Regions from separate parts of the Psychrobacter raelei genome, predicted to be linked through region 1. Evidence: predicted binding sites of a transcription regulator. Region 1 holds the regulator's gene; the other holds the start of a gene.

Region 1 (9,053 bases):
TTTTTAAGCTAAGCGTGTGCTCTAAAGTTTGGATACGGTCGCTGCGATCAATTTTACCCGTGGCGACTGTCTCGATACCCGCCACAATCATAGCGCCGACCAGCACCACCACAGCACGGCCAAACTCAGTATCAAACACACACACCAAACGCTCATTGCGGGCGAATAAATCAGGAACATTGGCGGCTGTGACATTGTTTACTGAGAACAAGCTGCCAGGTACATAGCGTGTCTCAACTAAGGTGCCATCGAACGGCATATGCACTCTATGGTAGTTGCTAGGTGCTAAGTATACCGTAGCGAAGCTGCCGCCCTCATAGTAGCTGCTGTGCTTATTATCGGTGTCTGCTAACAGATGGCTCACCGAATAATCACGGCCTTTAGCCTGCAAGATTTGGCCTTGCTGAATATGGCCAATCTGTGAAATCATACCGTCTGCTGGAGAGACAATACCGTCTTTGGTGTCATCAATGGGGCGGGCGTCCTGCGCAAGCTCTCGGGTAAAAAAGTCATTGAAGCTTTTAAAATCGCCTAAGTTCTTGCGCGCGTATTCCTCTAAGCTAATGCCATAGGCTTTGGCAAAAGTATGCACAAAGGCTTTTTTGACCAGAGGGTTTTGGCTGGCAGCCAGACGTCCGGCCGTTTCACTGAGTTTTTGCTGCGGCACTAAGTGCTGAGCTGCAGTAAATAAGCCATCACGAGTGAGCAGCTGCTCGGCTTGTTTTTTTAAAGAGGCTTTCATTAAGTTTTTCATAAAAGAGATCATCGTAAGCTGTAAAAATGGGGGATCATCACTGGTTTAGATAACATAAACTTGCCAGTGATAAAAACTAAAAGTTAAGGAGCACCTAGTTTAGCATAATCAAGATTAAGCAAGGTCGTCCGTAAGTAGACCTGCCGCTTATAAATCACTATAAAACATAGCGGCTAAACCATTAGATAAATAAAGAGTGCCAGTAAAATACAGGAGCAGATATTATGAAAGCCTTAATACAGCGAGTCAGCGCCGCCAGTGTGCGTGTGGACAATCAGATTGTGGGTCAAATTGAGCAGGGTATATTGGCCTATATTGGTTTGGGCCCAGAAGATACATTAGAGAGCGCCCAAAAGATGATTGATAAAATTTTGGGTTACCGAATATTTGATAATGACGCCGGTAAGCTGGATAAAAATGTACAGCAAGTGGCGGGTGGCTTGCTGCTGGTGTCGCAGTTTACGTTGATGGCAAAGACCGATAAGGGGCGTCGTCCTGATTTTGGTGGGGCAATGCCGCCTGCACAGGCCAGTGAGCTGTTTAAGCAGATGATCGATTATGCCAAGCAGCAACATGATAAGGTCGCCACTGGGGAATTTGGTGCCAATATGCTGGTTCAGGCAGACAATGATGGGCCCTTAAACTTTATTTTGGAAATAAGTTAATAACAACGTCTTTAGCAGCACATGATATGTAAAGGGTGATATATTAGTATGATGATACAGTCTGTTTAAAAAGCCTAATATAGGGCGTTTATAAAATACAAGGTTGCGCTTAATCTCATCAGTTACACTTTTTTCATCTAACTGTCATAATTTTACGTTGTAATATAACGGTAATATTTGCCTACCTTTGTAGTGCGTGGCCAATAAGCCATTAGATATGCCAATAATAGGACAGTAAACAGATGAATATCGAAACCATACTAGTTGTAGAAGACGAGCCTGCCATTCGCGAGATGATCGTCACTACCTTAGAAATGGCAGGCTTTGAGTGTCTGCAGGCCGAAGATGTCAGTGAAGCGCACAGTCAAGTGGTAGACCATAGACCAGCTATGATCTTATTAGATTGGATGTTACCGGGTAACCAATCCGGTATCGATCTGTGCCGCCGTCTAAAAAAAGATGAACTGCTCTCTGAGATTCCCATAATTATGCTGACTGCGCGCGGCGAGGAAGACAATAAAGTACAAGGCTTAGATGCGGGGGCAGATGATTATATCACCAAGCCGTTCTCCACCCGCGAGCTGGTCTCACGGATTAAGGCAGTACTGCGCCGTAGCAGCGCCTTATCAGGTGACAAGCCTATTGAAGCTGAAGGCTTAAGTCTAGACCCAGTCAGCCAAAGGTTGTCAGCCGATGGTACCCCGCTTGAAATTGGTCCGACCGAATACCGTCTATTGGCATTTTTTATGAGCCATCCAGAGCGGGCTTATACCCGTACTCAGCTGTTAGACCAAGTATGGGGTGGCAACGTCTATGTCGAAGACAGAACCATTGATGTGCATATCCGCCGCTTACGTAAAGTGCTTGAACCGTATAACTATGCTGAGTTTATCCAAACGGTACGCGGCACCGGTTACCGCTTTTCAACTCAGCGTAATGGCTAATTGTAAGTCATTAACTGGTTTTTTGTCCTATTGAACGCTGCTGATCAGGCGGCGCTCTTGGTGTTAAAAGTCGATTTTTACACGGCATCTTTGCTACTGCCTGCCATAAAGGTTAAGCAGATATCGACGTTAACTAAGAGCTTGGGGCCAACTCTATTATTGATTATTGTTAAGTTGAGAGCACCATGAGCCAGTCTAAATCACAGTCTAATTCAGCTTCTAAGCTGGGCCGTCAGTCTGATATGCCTCATCAACAGCAGTTAGAGGTCGGGGAGGCTGTCTCTGAGCAGGTGACGGTAAGTGATGAGAATAAAGAGCGCTTAATAGATGGCTTTGATGGTGCTACAACAGCCACACCTCTTAAAAAAGTAACCAAAAGCAGTCCTTATAAAAACCCCTACAGTAATCTGTATCAGAACCTTAGCGACACTAATTCCAAAAACATCATAGAGCCACTGCCCGATAATAAAAATCCCAGAGCCACGTTGCTCTGGTCAGACTTTAAGTGGTTGGTCATATTAATTTTGCTAGGGGCTTTATTAGGTCACTATATGAATGCGCTGCCTTGGGGGATTATCGTGGCACTGGTACTGTACTATGTGTGGCGCTTGTACTCGGTTCAGCAGTTTTATGGCTGGATGAGTAAGTCGTTAACCCTGCCGCCGCCTGAGTTGTCAGGCAGTATGACGTTTATGGCCAATCAGCTTTATGAGAGCAAAAGACAAGAGCAAATGACCCACCAAAGAATGATGGGTCTGATTAAAAAAATCCGCAGCTCATTACTGGCTTTGCAAGATGCGGTTATTTTGCTGGATAAAGATGACAGCTTGGAGTGGTGGAATCAGGCAGCCGAAACCTTACTGGCTTTACGCTCACAAGACCAAGGTCGCAGTATCTTAGACTTAATAGATGCGCCTGAGTTTAAAGCGTATTATGTCGATGCCGTCTCTCCTAACGATGGCTTAAGAATGCGCTCTTGGCGCGATTATGAGCGGTTTTTGCAGTGTGAGGTCACTCATTTTGGCACAGAGAAGCTACTGATTATCTATGACGTGACCCGCTTGCATCATTTAGAGCAGATGCGTAAAGACTTCGTGGGTAATGTTTCACACGAGCTGCGAACCCCGCTTACAGTAATAATGGGTTATATCGAAACCTTCTCAGACCAGCCAGATTTGGACCCCAAATGGCGACGCGGCTTTAGCCTTATGACTCAGCAAACCGTGCGTATGAATCAGATTATCAATGATTTGTTGCTGTTGTCTCGTTTGGAGAACGAAGAGTCGATACAAAGTGAGCGTGTGGATATGCCCAAGCTACTTACCCGTATCTTCGATGATGCGCAAGCTTATAATAAAGACTACAACCACTTGATCGATTTGCATCTAGATTCGCAACAAGACATTTATGGTGCTGAGGGGTACTTGCACAGTGCGCTGCTCAACTTGGTGACCAATGCCATCAAATATACCCCCAAAGGGGGGGAAGTGCGTATTACATGGCAAGAGGTTAAAGAGGGCTGTCTGTTTACAGTAAGTGATAATGGCATAGGTATTGCTGATGAGCACCTAGATAGGCTCACCGAGCGCTTCTACCGAGTAGATGGCGGTCGCAGCCGCTCAACAGGTGGCACGGGTCTAGGATTGGCCATCGTCAAGCATGTACTTTATCAACATGAAGCCAAGCTGACGATCGAGTCAGTGGAGGGTAAAGGCTCTAAGTTTCATGTTCTGTTCCCCAAACGCCGTATTTATCAGAGTGTGAGCAGTAAGTCGGCTGCTAAGTTAAAACCGCCAGTCACAGACAATAACAACGTGCAGGATTTGCAGGATAAGCCCAGCTCAAACAGCTAGCTGCGACTACGTATAGCGGTATAGGCGTATAGGTGACAGAGGGTTATTTAATCGGCATAAATTTCACTCAAAAAAAGAGCCACTCAACTTGAGTGGCTCTTTTATGTCAGCTATGTCAGCGTTAGTCGCTAACACTAACGGCTAAATTAGTGCTGAACGCCGCCGTTGCCATGTACATGGCCGTGGTTTAGCTCATCTTCAGTCGCTGCACGTACTTCAACGATTTCTACGTCAAAGCTTAGTTTTTTGCCAGCTAGAGGATGGTTAGCATCGACAGTAACCGTGTCATCGTTTACGTCAGTTACTGTGACTAGCATAACTTGACCTTCTGCTTCAGACTGGAACTGCATGCCAGGTTGGATGTCTTCAACGCCTTGGAAATTAGCACGAGGTACTTTTTGTACGGCTTGCTCTTGGTATTCGCCGTAAGCGTCAGCGGGTTCAATAACCGCAGTTAATGAATCGCCTGCAGATTTGCCTTCAAGCTCTTTTTCAAGACCTGGGATGATGTTGTTATGGCCATGCAAGTAAGCTAAAGGCTCACCTTGTGACTGATCGATAACGTTACCATTTTCGTCTTTTAAGATATAGTTGAAACGTACGGCAGTATCTTTTGCGATTGTGGTCATAAAAATTCCTCGAATAATATAGGCGTTCTATATGTTAATTAATAATACAATAAAGAAGGGTGTTTATGTTGGCAAAAAATCACTGATGCCACACCTCTGCTAATTGCCTTGTCTAATAGATTGCGATGATAGACAAAAGTTTCAAGTCATGTTCTCAAATTAATTGGTAAATTGCGAAGTTTTTTTACATTTTTTTAAAAATATAGCCCAAAAAACAGCCATAAGACCACAAAATATGAGTTTATTCTCATTTTTTAGGAATAAAAGTCGATATTTGCTGACTAAATTTTTACGATGGTTGAAGTTTGAATGCGTACCCCTAATTATAAATTAAAGCCCCTAAGGTTTTGGCCACTCCTTTACCTAAGTATTGATGGTGGTATTGATGGCTACTGGGTTACTTTTTTCGCTAACACGGATATGACAGACCTTTATGACTACTTCAAATAATGCTTTAACCACTCAGTACGATCAAGATTTGGCCGTGCATTACCATTTGGATTTTGAGCGCTTCACTCAGCACTTAGTCGAGGTGACTTTAAGCTTCACTGCAGACAAGTCGGCGCCTGTGCTGTGGCTGCCAGCTTGGATTCCAGGCAGTTATTTGATGCGTGAATTTGCGCGTAATATTACCGCAGTGCAGTATCACGTTGTTGGCAAAGATGAGAGATACAGAGCGCAAAAGCTGAGTAAAAACGAGTGGCAATTGCCCAAAATTACGGCTGGTGAGAAGGTAGAGGTGCGCTATGAGGTGTACTGCTATGACTTATCAGTACGTACCGCTTATGTTGATCAAACCCGTTTGTATGGCAACTTTACTTCATTGGCCTTGGCGATAGAGGGGCAAGAGGCGTTACCTGTGGCGGTGACTTTAAGCGTGCCGCAAGCCTTTTATGACGCGCAAGCTAAGGGTGCAGAGCCGGTAAAAATTGCCTGTGGTCTTAAGCATCGCTATCTGCATACAGATCATGTCCATTATTATCAGCTCAGTGCTGAGAGTTATCCTGAGCTTATCGACTATCCTTTTGAAATCGCGCCGCAATCTGAGTTTGATTTTATTGTTCAAGACCGTAAGCACAATACCACGGTGCATCATTTTTATATCTCAGGTAAGCACAGCGCCAACATGGGCCGCTTACAGCAAGATGTGACTCAGATTTGTCAAAGCTATGTCAGCTGGCTCGGAGATGCACCTTTTAGTGGTGAGGATTATGAGGGCTATACTTTCATGACCTATGCCAGTGGCAACGATTACGGCGGCCTTGAGCATATTAACTCTACCAGCTTGGTGAGCCCGCGTAGTGATTTACCGTCCGCTCAAGAGCCACAAGAGCCGAGCGAAAGCTATCAGCGCTTTTTGGGATTGTGCAGCCATGAGTATTTTCATGCTTGGTGGGTGAAGACCGTACGCCCTGATGTGATGATGGCTGTGGATTTACGCCGTGAGGCTTATACGCCGCTGCTGTGGGTATTTGAGGGGTTTACCTCATATATTGATGACTTTATGCTCCAAGCTTCAGGGGTTATCAATCAGCAAAGCTATCTAAAGCTGCTACAAAACCAAATTAACCGCTATAACCAAACGCCAGGACGCGCTTTACAAAGTGTGGCAGAGTCCAGCTTCGATGCTTGGATTAAGCTATACCGCGCTGATGAAAATACGGGTAATGCCGGTATTAGTTACTATAACAAAGGGGCCTTGGTGGCTTTATGTTTGGATTTAACACTGATGCAGCAAAGCGGTGGCAAGCATCGTTTGTTTGATGTGGTAAAAGCTTTTTATGAGCAGGCCAAGGCTCAAGGCGCAGCGGGCAATCGCATTCGTATCGGTATGAATAACGATAACCTAGAGGCGGTCATCAGCCAATTTATGGACAACGCCATTTGGCAAGAGTTTAAGGCACGCTATGTCGATGGTGTAGAGGCGTTACCTATTTATGAGCTGCTAGAGGCTAATGGCATTAAGATAACTCAAGACAGCCGAGACAACAGCTTAGCGTGGGGTATTAGCGTTACTGAAAGTGCTGAGGGCTTGCAAGTCACCAAAGTGCTGCGTGACAGTGTGGCCGCTGAAGCAGGTCTCTCTGCCAAAGACGTCATTGTGGCGATTGACGGTATTAAAGCCACCAAAAAACAGCTACAAACTGTGGCGGAGTCAGGTCTTGATAGCGTGAGCTGTCATGCATTTCGCCGTGATGAGCTGTTGAGCTTTGAGGTGAGTCACCAAACCCAGTCAGGAGTGAGTGCCAATCCAAGTTTAGAGAAGATTAGTTTAAGTTTAGGCGACTCAGGCTTTGAGCACTGGTTAACACCGGATTTTATACGGTAGTGATTGATAGGGTATAGCCGAGCCAAAAGGGCACGGCTATACCAGGGTGTTGTTTAATGATTTAAAAAACACCCAAATCCTTTAAGCGCTTGTCATTTAAATGTACCCGTACAAACTCGCCTACCGCTAAATTGCCCAGCTCAAAGCCGGCAGCAGACCAGCGAATCAGGCGTAGGCAGGGCAGGCCAACATGAGCAGTCATGCGGCGCACCTGGCGGTTTTTACCCTCATAAATGGTCATCATTAGCCATGAGTCAGGCACACTTTTGCGTTCACGAATGGGTGGATCACGTTGCCAAAGTGGCATGGGTAAATCCTCTTCACTAATGTGTTTTACCTCAGCGGGTAGGGTCTGACCATCTTTTAGCAGCACCCCTTGACGCAGTTGCTCTAATTGCTCACTTGAGGGGATGCCCTCTACCTGTACTAAGTAAGTTTTGCCCTGCTTACGCCCTGCATTGGCTTTGGGCGGATGGGTAATGGCTTTATTGACCTGGCCATCTGAGGTCAGCAGCAAAAGCCCCTCACTGGTCGCATCGAGTCGTCCGGCCACTCGGAGCGATTTATCGGTGAAAAACTGGGATAACGGCGCAAACTTGTTATTGGCATCATCACTAAACTGACTTTGAACGCCGTAGGGTTTGTTAAATAAGATAACACTTGAGGTGGCCATAAAAGGGAAGTTCCAAATACATCAATGAAAAGGGAGTAAACAACGATTTTGGTGCCTAATCAGGATCAGTACCGCGGTTTACGCCACTGCCTTTGGCCGTCCACTGAACAACCGATAAGCTAGTTGAGGCCATAAGGCCAAGCACCAAATACCCCACCAAAGCATGCATACTTGATAAGACGCGGCCAACACCTTGTGGCCGAAAGTCACCATAGCCTGTGGAGGTAAAAGTAATAATAGAATAATAGCAGCTCAGCCAAAAATCATGGGTGAGGGGACTACCGTCACGGGTCGTGTCCACAATACCAATCTGAGAATACATGGCCGAAAAAACCAACAAGAACAAAAAGACATTAAAGCTAAAGAGTATAAGCTCTTTGTAGAGATTGCCACTGTCGCCATAAATGCGTTGTAACGTGCTAAATACAGACCACAAAAATACGCCGCAAAATAAGAAGCTAAAGCCAATAATAACGCTATCGCGCCAAGCGCTATCGGCTAAAAAACGGGTCAAAGTATACCAAACAGTGGCCACAATAATAAAAAGAATAAGCGTGCGTCTAGCTGTGTTTAGTTTTAGCATGATAAAGCGCCTAATATAAAATACCTCAGTAGTTTAAACTACTGAGGTATTAACATAAAATCAAACGGGCGATGTAGCGAACCATGTCAGCCAGATGAGGCTTCATGGCTTGTGCTTATAGCGCAGCTAAAATCTTATTGAAGGTTTGGCTTGGGCGCATCACCTGCTTCACAACCTCATCATTGGGCAGATAGTAACCCTCAATGTCGACTTGATGACCTTGCACCTCATTAAGCTCTTTGACGATAGTATCCTCATTATCGGCAAGTGCTTTAGCCAGTGGTGCAAATCTTTGTTTTAGGCTGGCATCTTGGTCTTGCTTAGCCAATGCTTGAGCCCAGTACATGGCCAAGTAAAAATGGCTGCCGCGGTTGTCCAGCTCACCCACTTTACGTGAGGGTGACTTGTTGTTTAGCAGGAGCTTCTCGGTGGCATCGCTTAAAGTATCGGCTAGGATTTGCGCTTTTGGGTTTTGTGCGGTGCCATGCTCAGCTTCGTGCTCAAGTGACACAGTCAATGCCAAAAACTCTCCCAGTGAATCCCAGCGTAGATGATTTTCCTCCAGCAGCTGCTGCACATGTTTGGGCGCTGAACCACCGGCACCGGTTTCAAACAGGCCGCCA
Region 2 (9,053 bases), 250 kb from region 1:
CCAGCGCCCGTCTCGCGGTAGCTGTCACTCTTAGCACGGGCATAATTCATACTCGCAAATGGAGATAGGTTACGCTCTGTTGAACCAATTCTATGCGCCACACCAAAGCCTGCTTGTAGCGTGTCGACATCATAGTCTGATTTAGCAATCGCTGGGCTCAATCCGGAAATATGACGCTCACCTTTAATCTGCGATTGACCTGCACCTGCATGGAAGTTAACCGAAGTGGCATCACTTACCGCATAGTTACCATAACCTAAGATTTGCCAGTTTTTGGCATCAATCTCATGCTTTAATGCATGACCATCGGTATCTGCATCACTATCAATGTATGAGACAGCCACACCTAAGTTTAAATTAGGATTAACAGGTACATCTAGACCAACGATAGCACCATAGCTTTCTGAGTTATAACCTGTGACGTAACCATCGGCGTCATGAGTCATATCACTACCGATAGCTTTAGCCCATAAGTTACGCTCAGGAGTGGTTTGGCTGTGCTCTTCGATAGCACGACCAACAGCATAGTTGGTATCCGTTACTAAGCGGTTAGCACCACCCATAAATAGCGGTTGAAGCTGAGCAGTGGCAGCAGCGACTTGTGCTTGATCTAAACCATCCATGTCTGAGATTAGCTGCTTCGCCAGTGGGTTCGCTGATGTTGTTGTATCTAACAGATCATCAATAGCCTGGTCTAAAACAGTTGCTAAGCCAAGAGCAGAATAATTGTTTATAGAGCGCACGGCATTAGACACAACTGTGTAATCGCTACCTGGCTCAGGAGTTGGTTCTGGTGTTGGCACAGGAGTTGGTTCTGGTGTTGGCACAGGTGTTGGTTCTGGTGTTGGTTCTGGTGTTGGTTCTGGTGTTGGTTCTGGTGTTGGTTCTGGTGTTGGTACAGGTGTTGGTACAGGTGTTGGTTCTGGTGTTGGTTCTGGTGTTGGTTCTGGTGTTGGTACAGGTGTTGGCACAGGAGTTGGTTCTGGTGTTGGTTCTGGTGTTGGTTCTGGTGTTGGCACAGGAGTTGGTTCTGGTGTTGGCACAGGCGTTGGTTCTGGTGTTGGCACAGGCGTTGGTTCTGGAGTTGGCACAGGCGTTGTTTCTGGTGTTGGCACAGGAGCTGGTTCTGGTGTTGGCTCAGGAGCTGGTTCTGGTGTTGGCTCTGGAGTCGGTGCTACCATACGCAAATGAACGGCATTGGCGTCACTATAATCTGCTTCAAAATCTACCAGTAGATTGTTATCCGTTACTGATGCAAACTCACCGTTTAGTTTGGTTGCTGAAACAACGTTTTTATACTCTGAGTTTGTGGTGAAATCCTCTAAATAACTGTACGCAAAGACTTTAAGGTTACCTTTAGTGATATCAAGGTCGCCATTTACCTCTATTTGACCATATTCATTATTATCCACATGACCATCTTCATTAACATCGAGTAGGCCGATAACTAAGCTTTCACCTTCTGGTAGAGAGTAGTTACCATTTAGCTTTAAAACGCCTCCTACTGAACCCCAGTCTCCTGTCCATTGCTTATTATCAGTAGTTAGTTCTAGGCTGCCTACACCAGTTTTGATAAACCCACCAATATCATAATCATCTGTAAGATTAAGATCAAAGCTACCAACATTGCCAGTAATAACTGCCTTGGGGTCTACCACAACCGAGATGGGCTTCGCAGCAGCATCACTATATTGCGGTATCTCAGCATCGATAAAAACGCCTTTAGTACCAATCTGAATTATATTTTTATCGGTGAAATTATCGAATAGAAAGTCCTCATCAGACTCTATATTTATTCCACCACCGTTGATATAGATTTCAGATTTAATTGAGTCAGGGTTACGCCCAAGATATTTTGTCTCTAACTCACCAACGTCATTTATATGTAATACGCCCGAACCTGTATTTCCAACTATCATTTTGGGAGTAACAAAAGTGCTATCTGATAATGTGAATTCACCTTTTGCCTCAGCACTATCAAGACCATATCCACCAATATAGGTAGCATAACGAGCTTGAGTCAAACCGCCATGGTAGGGCGTATTTTCAATAACTATATTTCCTTCACCTTGTTTGCCAACTATTAAGTTATTAGTTTCAAGAAATCTATGACCAGAGACGGTTATATTGCCGACGCCTGATTTTTTATTCCCCAGTATCGTATCGTTTATAACGTATAACCCATGAGAAAGATGTTGACTGTTTTCTTCAGTTTGACTCATTGAGAGACTACCATTGCTAGTATCTCCAATGATGACATTGTTTTGAGCACTAATACCGCTGGTAGTATTATCAAGTAGAATAACCTGACTATTATTATCAATAATCAGATCATTTAACAATCCTAAGCTCTCACCGTCACCTAGCTTAATAACCTCGCCTTGATTGATCACTAAATCGTCAGGTGTTGTGGCTGCAACTGCCATAGTTGAAGCAAAAATACTGAGCATAGCAATAGATAGAGTTGTTAAGTGTAAATGAGGCTTCTTAGTAGAAGTCGCTGACTTGCCTGAAGACTTGCCACGAGATTTGGCAATCTCTGAAACACATTGATAAACGCCTAAGGCGCGATTGAAAACAACTCGGTATACATGGTTCATGAAGGAGTACCTAAGGGAAGATATAGTTAAAAAATATGGGGCAGCAATTCGTAAATACAAATTGCTGCCATTTGATAATAATACCTTATCAGTTAAAAATCAATACAAATAATATGGTTTTTTAACTTAATATTTTATTAACCGTAACTTTCTAAACCTCTTTATACAACTGGCGTCCCTCGCTGTTATATTTTTCACTCATCTGCTCCATGCCCTTTTGTACCTCTTCAAAACTGGCTTCACCGACTTGACCAACAAGCTCAGTGTCTACTTCTTTGATAAGATGTACCTCATCAGATAATTCGCCACTACTTGGGGTGACCTCAACACCGGTAGGCAAGCCTGCGGCATACTCACGCACATTTTGGGTGATTTTCATTGAGCAAAACTTTGGACCACACATAGAGCAGAAGTGGGCCGATTTGTGTGCATCTTTAGGCAGCGTTTCATCATGATATTCACGAGCTGTGTCTGGGTCTAACGCTAGGTTAAACTGATCATCCCAGCGGAACTCAAAGCGCGCTTTCGATAACGCATTATCACGTGCCTGAGCGCCAGGGTGGCCTTTGGCTAGGTCAGCGGCGTGAGCGGCGATTTTGTAAGTGATGATGCCATCTTTCACGTCTTTTTTATTAGGCAGACCTAAATGCTCTTTTGGGGTCACATAACACAGCATTGCCGTGCCAAACCAGCCAATCATAGCGGCGCCAATAGCACTGGTAATGTGATCATAGCCTGGCGCGATGTCTGTGGTTAATGGACCAAGGGTATAAAAAGGTGCCTCAGAACACATCTCAAGCTGCAAATCCATGTTCTCTTTAATGCGGTTCATCGCCACGTGACCTGGGCCTTCAATCATCACCTGTACGTCATGCTTCCAAGCCACTTGAGTCAGCTCGCCTAAGGTTTTCAGCTCACCAAACTGAGCCTCATCATTGGCGTCTTGCAAACAGCCCGGACGCAGACCATCACCTAAGCTAAAGGCCACGTCATACTGCTTCATGATTTCGCAGATGTCTTCAAAATGGGTGTATAAGAAGCTTTCTTTGTGATGCGCTAAGCACCACTGTGCCATGATAGAGCCACCACGAGAGACGATACCTGTAAGACGTTTTGCGGTTAAAGGCACATAGCGCAGTAGCACGCCGGCATGAATGGTGAAGTAGTCCACACCTTGTTCAGCTTGCTCAATTAACGTATCGCGGAAAATCTCCCACGTTAAGTCTTCAGCGACGCCGTCAACTTTCTCTAACGCTTGATAAATAGGGACAGTGCCAATGGGTACAGGCGAGTTGCGGATAATCCATTCACGAGTTTCATGAATATTCTTACCGGTCGATAAATCCATGATGGTGTCGGCACCCCAGCGGGTAGCCCAGGTCATCTTGGATACTTCCTCATCAATGCTTGAGCCCAGCGCTGAGTTACCGATATTGGCATTAATCTTTACCAGAAAGTTGCGCCCGATAATCATCGGCTCAGACTCTGGGTGATTGATGTTATTTGGAATAATGGCTCGGCCAGCGGCTACCTCATCACGTACGAATTCAGGGGTGATGATTTTTGGGGTGTTGGCACCGAAGCTTTCGCCAGCATGTTGACGCATATCGGTCAGTTCATGCTGCTTTTGAGTTTCACGAATGGCGATGTATTCCATCTCAGGGGTAATAATACCTTGGCGGGCATAATGCATTTGAGTGACATTTTTGCCAGCTTTGGCACGGCGAGGTTTATCAATATGAGCAAAACGGATGTTGGCGGTTTTGATATCACGCGCACGCTCTTGACCATAGTTGCTTGATAAGCCGTCTAAAACTTCGGTATCGCCGCGCTCTTCAATCCATTTTTCACGTAGCTTTGGCAGACCTTTGGTGAGGTCAATATCGACACTCGGGTCAGTATAGACGCCTGAAGTGTCATAGACATAAAAAGGTGGGTTCTTCTCCCCATTTTCAAGACCAAAGCCGCCAGTAGGGGTATCGGTTAGGGTGATTTCACGCATCGGTACTTGGATGTCAGGGCGTGAGCCTTCGATATATACTTTACGTGAGGCAGGTAGGCTGCGGGTTAAATCGCGGGCCTCTTCGTCAAAGCGCTCATCCTCTACATTACGGTGCGCTGGCGTCTTAATGGTGTGTTGTTCATTACTCATAGAAATGTCCTTATTTTTTGTTAATGGCAAGGTGCCATAGAGGCTTTTAGGGTAAAAGGCTAAAAACCGGTAGTAAAAATAAAGACTCAGTGAGTGCAGATTCTGTCGCTTAACAAAGCGAATCCCTCTTTTTTAACACAAACACATTGACTCATAACGCTTACAGTAACCTGAGATAAGATACATCCAAACTGATTTATCTTAAGCGCATAGCACGCATTAATTCACAACCCTCGAGGGCTGTCATAGTAATAAGCGTTGTGTTTTTTGTGATAAAAATAAGGTATAGGGGAGTTGCAATGACTTTCCTACGGCGGTATTAACCGCATCAGGTTCAACGGGTGATGTCTCAGCAAACGCGTGGTTGTCTATAATCGCATTTCAGCGGCTATCAGATAACGCAAGGTCTGCACCCCGAGTCTTAATGGTTTTATTAAGGGCTATCTTACCAAACTTTTAGAGCAATAACAGTCCTCAATATTATTTTAATTTTTTCTAGGGCGCTGCGGTTTTACAAAGTTATTGTTTGCGGTATTTGCCATCACCCTTGCTTAATACTTCAACGGTCACTTTACAAAGATTGCAATTTAGCGATTGGTTGGCCTTCTTAGACAAATCGATAATACGGCCGGGCGCAAAAGGACCACGGTCAGTTATTTTTACCACCACCGATTTGTTATTTTTAAGGTTAGTAACTTTTACTTTTGAACCAAAAGGCAATGATTTGTGGGCGGCTGTCATGGCGTACATATTATAAATAGCACCGGAAGCGGTTCTTTTTCCATGAAACCCGGGACCATACCAAGAGGCAAGGCCAGCATTGGCAGGCGCACTCAGTAATAAGGTTAATAGAAGGATAACTGGCATAAAAAGCTTTTTCATAAATTGGACCTGTAATGGAATAAATGGTTGGCACCTGTGATGGCAATAAAATCTTGGCGTTACTGTGAAAAGCAGTGAACCGCGATCAAAATCTAATTGTCTGCACCAAAACATCGAGGGCTAATTCTACAGGTCATTAGTTTAGCGATACTTTCTAATGGTTAAAGATAATGTAATGAATCCTTAACCGAGTAGCGTCTTATGCTATGCCAGTAAGGTCCAAACACCGTTATAGCCAAATGTTCAGCGCAGTACAGTCGCGTAACATTACTCACCCGACTTTTTTTGAAATTACCTATTTCTTACAAAAGATATTCATTTCATCAAACTGTCATATTTAGACGTCAAAATGTGTTCAATCCAATACAAGACCGACAAAAGCGTCGTCAATTACAGTGATTTATATCAAGCCGCTTTGCTTTATCCGTTATTAAGTCTCTGTATTTCTTATATTTTATATAAAAACATTTTTTACTCTTTAGGAGAGACCATGCGTTATTCACTATTAGCTGTCACTGTTGCCAGCATGTTGGCCCTAACTGCTTGTGATAAGAAAGAAGCGGCAACAGCTGACAATACGACAGCGGCTAGCTCGGCAGCAGCCAGCACAGCAAATACTTCAGAATCAACGTCTGCTGCAGCGGGTGAGTTCAAGTCAGCTGAAGGCATTGAGATGAATATTACCGGTGCAGGTGCTTCTTTCCCGCAGCCTATCTACATCAAATGGTCAGCGGACTACAACAAAGAAACCAAAGGTCAGGTGAATTATCAGTCTATCGGTTCATCAGGCGGTATTAAGCAAATCGTCTCAAACACAGTAGACTTCGGTGCCTCTGATGCTCCAATGACGCCTGAAGAGCTAGAAAAAGAGGGCTTAATCCAATTCCCAACCGTTATTGGTGGTGTGGTTCCTGTTATCAACGTTGAAGGTATCAAGCCTGGCGAACTAAAGCTAGATGGCGAAACGTTAGCCAATATCTACTTGGGTAAAATCAGCAAGTGGAATGATCCTGCAATCGCTGCCTTAAACCCAGAGTTGACCCTGCCTGACACCGCGATTACTACAGTGTTTCGCTCAGACGGTTCAGGGACTACTTTTAACTTTACAGACTATCTGGCCAAAGTATCACCTGAATGGAAAGACAGCATCGGTGTTGATAAGACCGTGCAGTGGCCAACGTCAGCGACAGGTGTGGGCGGCAAGGGTAATGAGGGCGTGGCCAGCAATGTCAGTCGTATGGCAAACTCAATTGGTTATGTTGAATATGCTTACGCTAAGCAAAACAACATGTCTTATGCTGCCATGAAAAATGCAGCCGGCAATATCGTACAGCCCTCTGCTGAAACTTTCGCCGCTGCCGGTGATATTGATTGGTCAAAACAAGACGGTTTTTACAAGGTTATTACCAACTCAGATACCGATCAAGCGTGGCCTATCGCTGCTGCTACTTTTATCTTAGTGCACAAAAACCCAAAAAACCCACAAAAAGTGGCCGGCGTGCTTAACTTCTTTGACTGGGCATATACCCGCGGTGATGAAGATGCTATGAGCTTAGACTTTGTACCCTTCTCAGATAAAGCTGTGGCTTTATTCAAAGCTAAGTGGAATGAAGTTGTGGATAAAGATGGCAAGCCAGTTTATACCCCAGCGCAGTAAGCAATATTCGTATTAACATTTAGGTACCTAAATACCCAGTTATTTAGGTACGCAAGCAGTAGCAGCTAGATTAGGTGTTATTTAGGTATTCAATAAAACGAGGCTGTCATGGCAGATCTACACTCCCAGTTAGCAAAACAAAAGCGTTATGATTTTTTATTCGTTAATGCGACCAAAGCATTTGCGATACTGGTGTTATTGTCATTAGGCGGTATCTTACTGTCATTAATTATAGGAGCTTGGCCAAGTATCCAAGAGTTTGGCCTGGGCTTTTATACCAGTAATGACTGGAATACGGTAGAGGATAAATACGGCGCATTAGCGCCCATCTATGGCACTTTGGTCACTTCAGTTATTGCCATTTTAATCGCTGTGCCAGTCAGCTTCGGTATTGCAATCTTCTTAACTGAGCTGTGCCCTGCATTTCTAAAGCGTCCTTTGGGCATCGCTATTGAGTTGCTGGCGGGTATTCCCTCTATTATTTATGGTATGTGGGGGCTGTTTGTATTCGTACCATTTTTTAGCACTTATATTCAGCCGTGGTTTATTGAGCATGTCTCTTCACTGCCAGTGGTGGGTCAGCTTTTCGCTGGTGCCCCAATTGGTTTGGGTATGTTTACCGCCTCTTTAGTGTTGGCCATTATGATCATTCCTTTCATTGCAGCCACCATGCGTGATGTGTTCTCCGTCGTACCTGACTTATTAAAAGAGTCAGCTTATGGCATGGGTGCGACCACTTGGGAGGTGATGTTCAAAATTATCTTGCCCTACACCAAAGCGGGTGTAGTCGGTGGGGTGATTTTGGGTCTGGGCCGCGCTTTGGGAGAGACAATGGCGGTGACCTTCTTAATCGGTAATGCTTATAACATTAGCCCAAGCCTGTTTACTTCAGGGGTAACCATCACTTCAGCTTTGGCCAACGAATTTGCGGAGGCGGGCAGTGAATTACACTTAGCTTCGTTGCTACATTTGGGTCTAATCTTGTTTGTTATTACCTTTGTTGTACTGTCTATCTCAAAGCTTATGCTGATGCGTATCGACAAAAAAGCAGGCAATTAGTCACTCTAGTCACCGACCAAGTCTTCACTGTTTATCAGTATTTACCAACGTTTACCAACGATTTTTTATTTCAACGAATTAAATGACCGAATATAAGTTTGTCAAAGCCGCGGTTGTGGTTTTTGATAAATACGGAGAAAAAAGCCAATGCGTTCTGCTAATGCCACTACTGCCATTTCAACCTCAAGTTTTGAGAGCCGTTATAACAAAGGTCTTTATAGTAAGCGCCGCTTTATTAATAAGCTTGGCTTGGGCTTTGCAATCTCTGCTATGGCATTTGGCTTGTTTTGGTTGGCTTGGATTTTAGTTACCTTGTTTGTTGAAGGCTCTCAAGCGGTTTTAGACATGCCGATCTTTTTGGCAGACACGCCGCCGCCACAGACTGAGGGTGGGCTACGTAACGCCATTGTTGGCTCTATCATGTTGGCTTTCTCAGGCTTATTTATTGGAGCGCCTATCGGTATGATGGCCGGCATTTATCTGGCGGAATTCTCACAAGGCAGCTGGCTTGGCAAAGTAACCCGTTTTTTAAATGATATTTTATTATCGGCACCTTCAATTGTTATCGGTCTATTTATCTACGCGCTGATGGTAAAAGGTCAGCACTTCTCAGGTTGGGCTGGTGCATTGGCTTTGGCACTGATTGTGATTCCAGTTGTGGTACGTACCACAGAAAACATGCTTAACCTCGTACCCAACACTT

What was found. The regulator PhoB, encoded in region 1, activates phosphate uptake and scavenging genes when phosphate is short. The targets are predictions, from matches to a motif close to TGTCATNAANCTGTCATAA.
Region 2: the regulator PhoB is predicted to act here: its motif matches at 5,953-5,971, upstream of pstS (phosphate ABC transporter substrate-binding protein PstS).

Annotation. Positions count from the first base shown of each region.
Region 1 is NZ_CP093310.2:2,722,631-2,731,683, reverse strand. It holds gene asd (archaetidylserine decarboxylase) at 1-742, opposite strand, end outside; gene dtd (D-aminoacyl-tRNA deacylase) at 979-1,419, shown strand; gene phoB (phosphate regulon transcriptional regulator PhoB) at 1,662-2,363, shown strand; gene phoR (phosphate regulon sensor histidine kinase PhoR) at 2,549-4,216, shown strand; gene MN210_RS11420 (FKBP-type peptidyl-prolyl cis-trans isomerase) at 4,363-4,845, opposite strand; gene MN210_RS11415 (M61 family metallopeptidase) at 5,279-7,174, shown strand; gene MN210_RS11410 (pseudouridine synthase) at 7,236-7,847, opposite strand; gene MN210_RS11405 (ion channel) at 7,903-8,430, opposite strand; gene MN210_RS11400 (NADP-dependent isocitrate dehydrogenase) at 8,546-9,053, opposite strand, start outside.
Region 2 is NZ_CP093310.2:2,971,973-2,981,025, reverse strand. It holds gene MN210_RS12480 (autotransporter domain-containing protein) at 1-2,600, opposite strand, end outside; gene thiC (phosphomethylpyrimidine synthase ThiC) at 2,752-4,752, opposite strand; TPP riboswitch at 5,041-5,179, opposite strand; gene MN210_RS12470 (septal ring lytic transglycosylase RlpA family protein) at 5,272-5,634, opposite strand; gene pstS (phosphate ABC transporter substrate-binding protein PstS) at 6,125-7,291, shown strand; gene pstC (phosphate ABC transporter permease subunit PstC) at 7,400-8,350, shown strand; gene pstA (phosphate ABC transporter permease PstA) at 8,498-9,053, shown strand, end outside.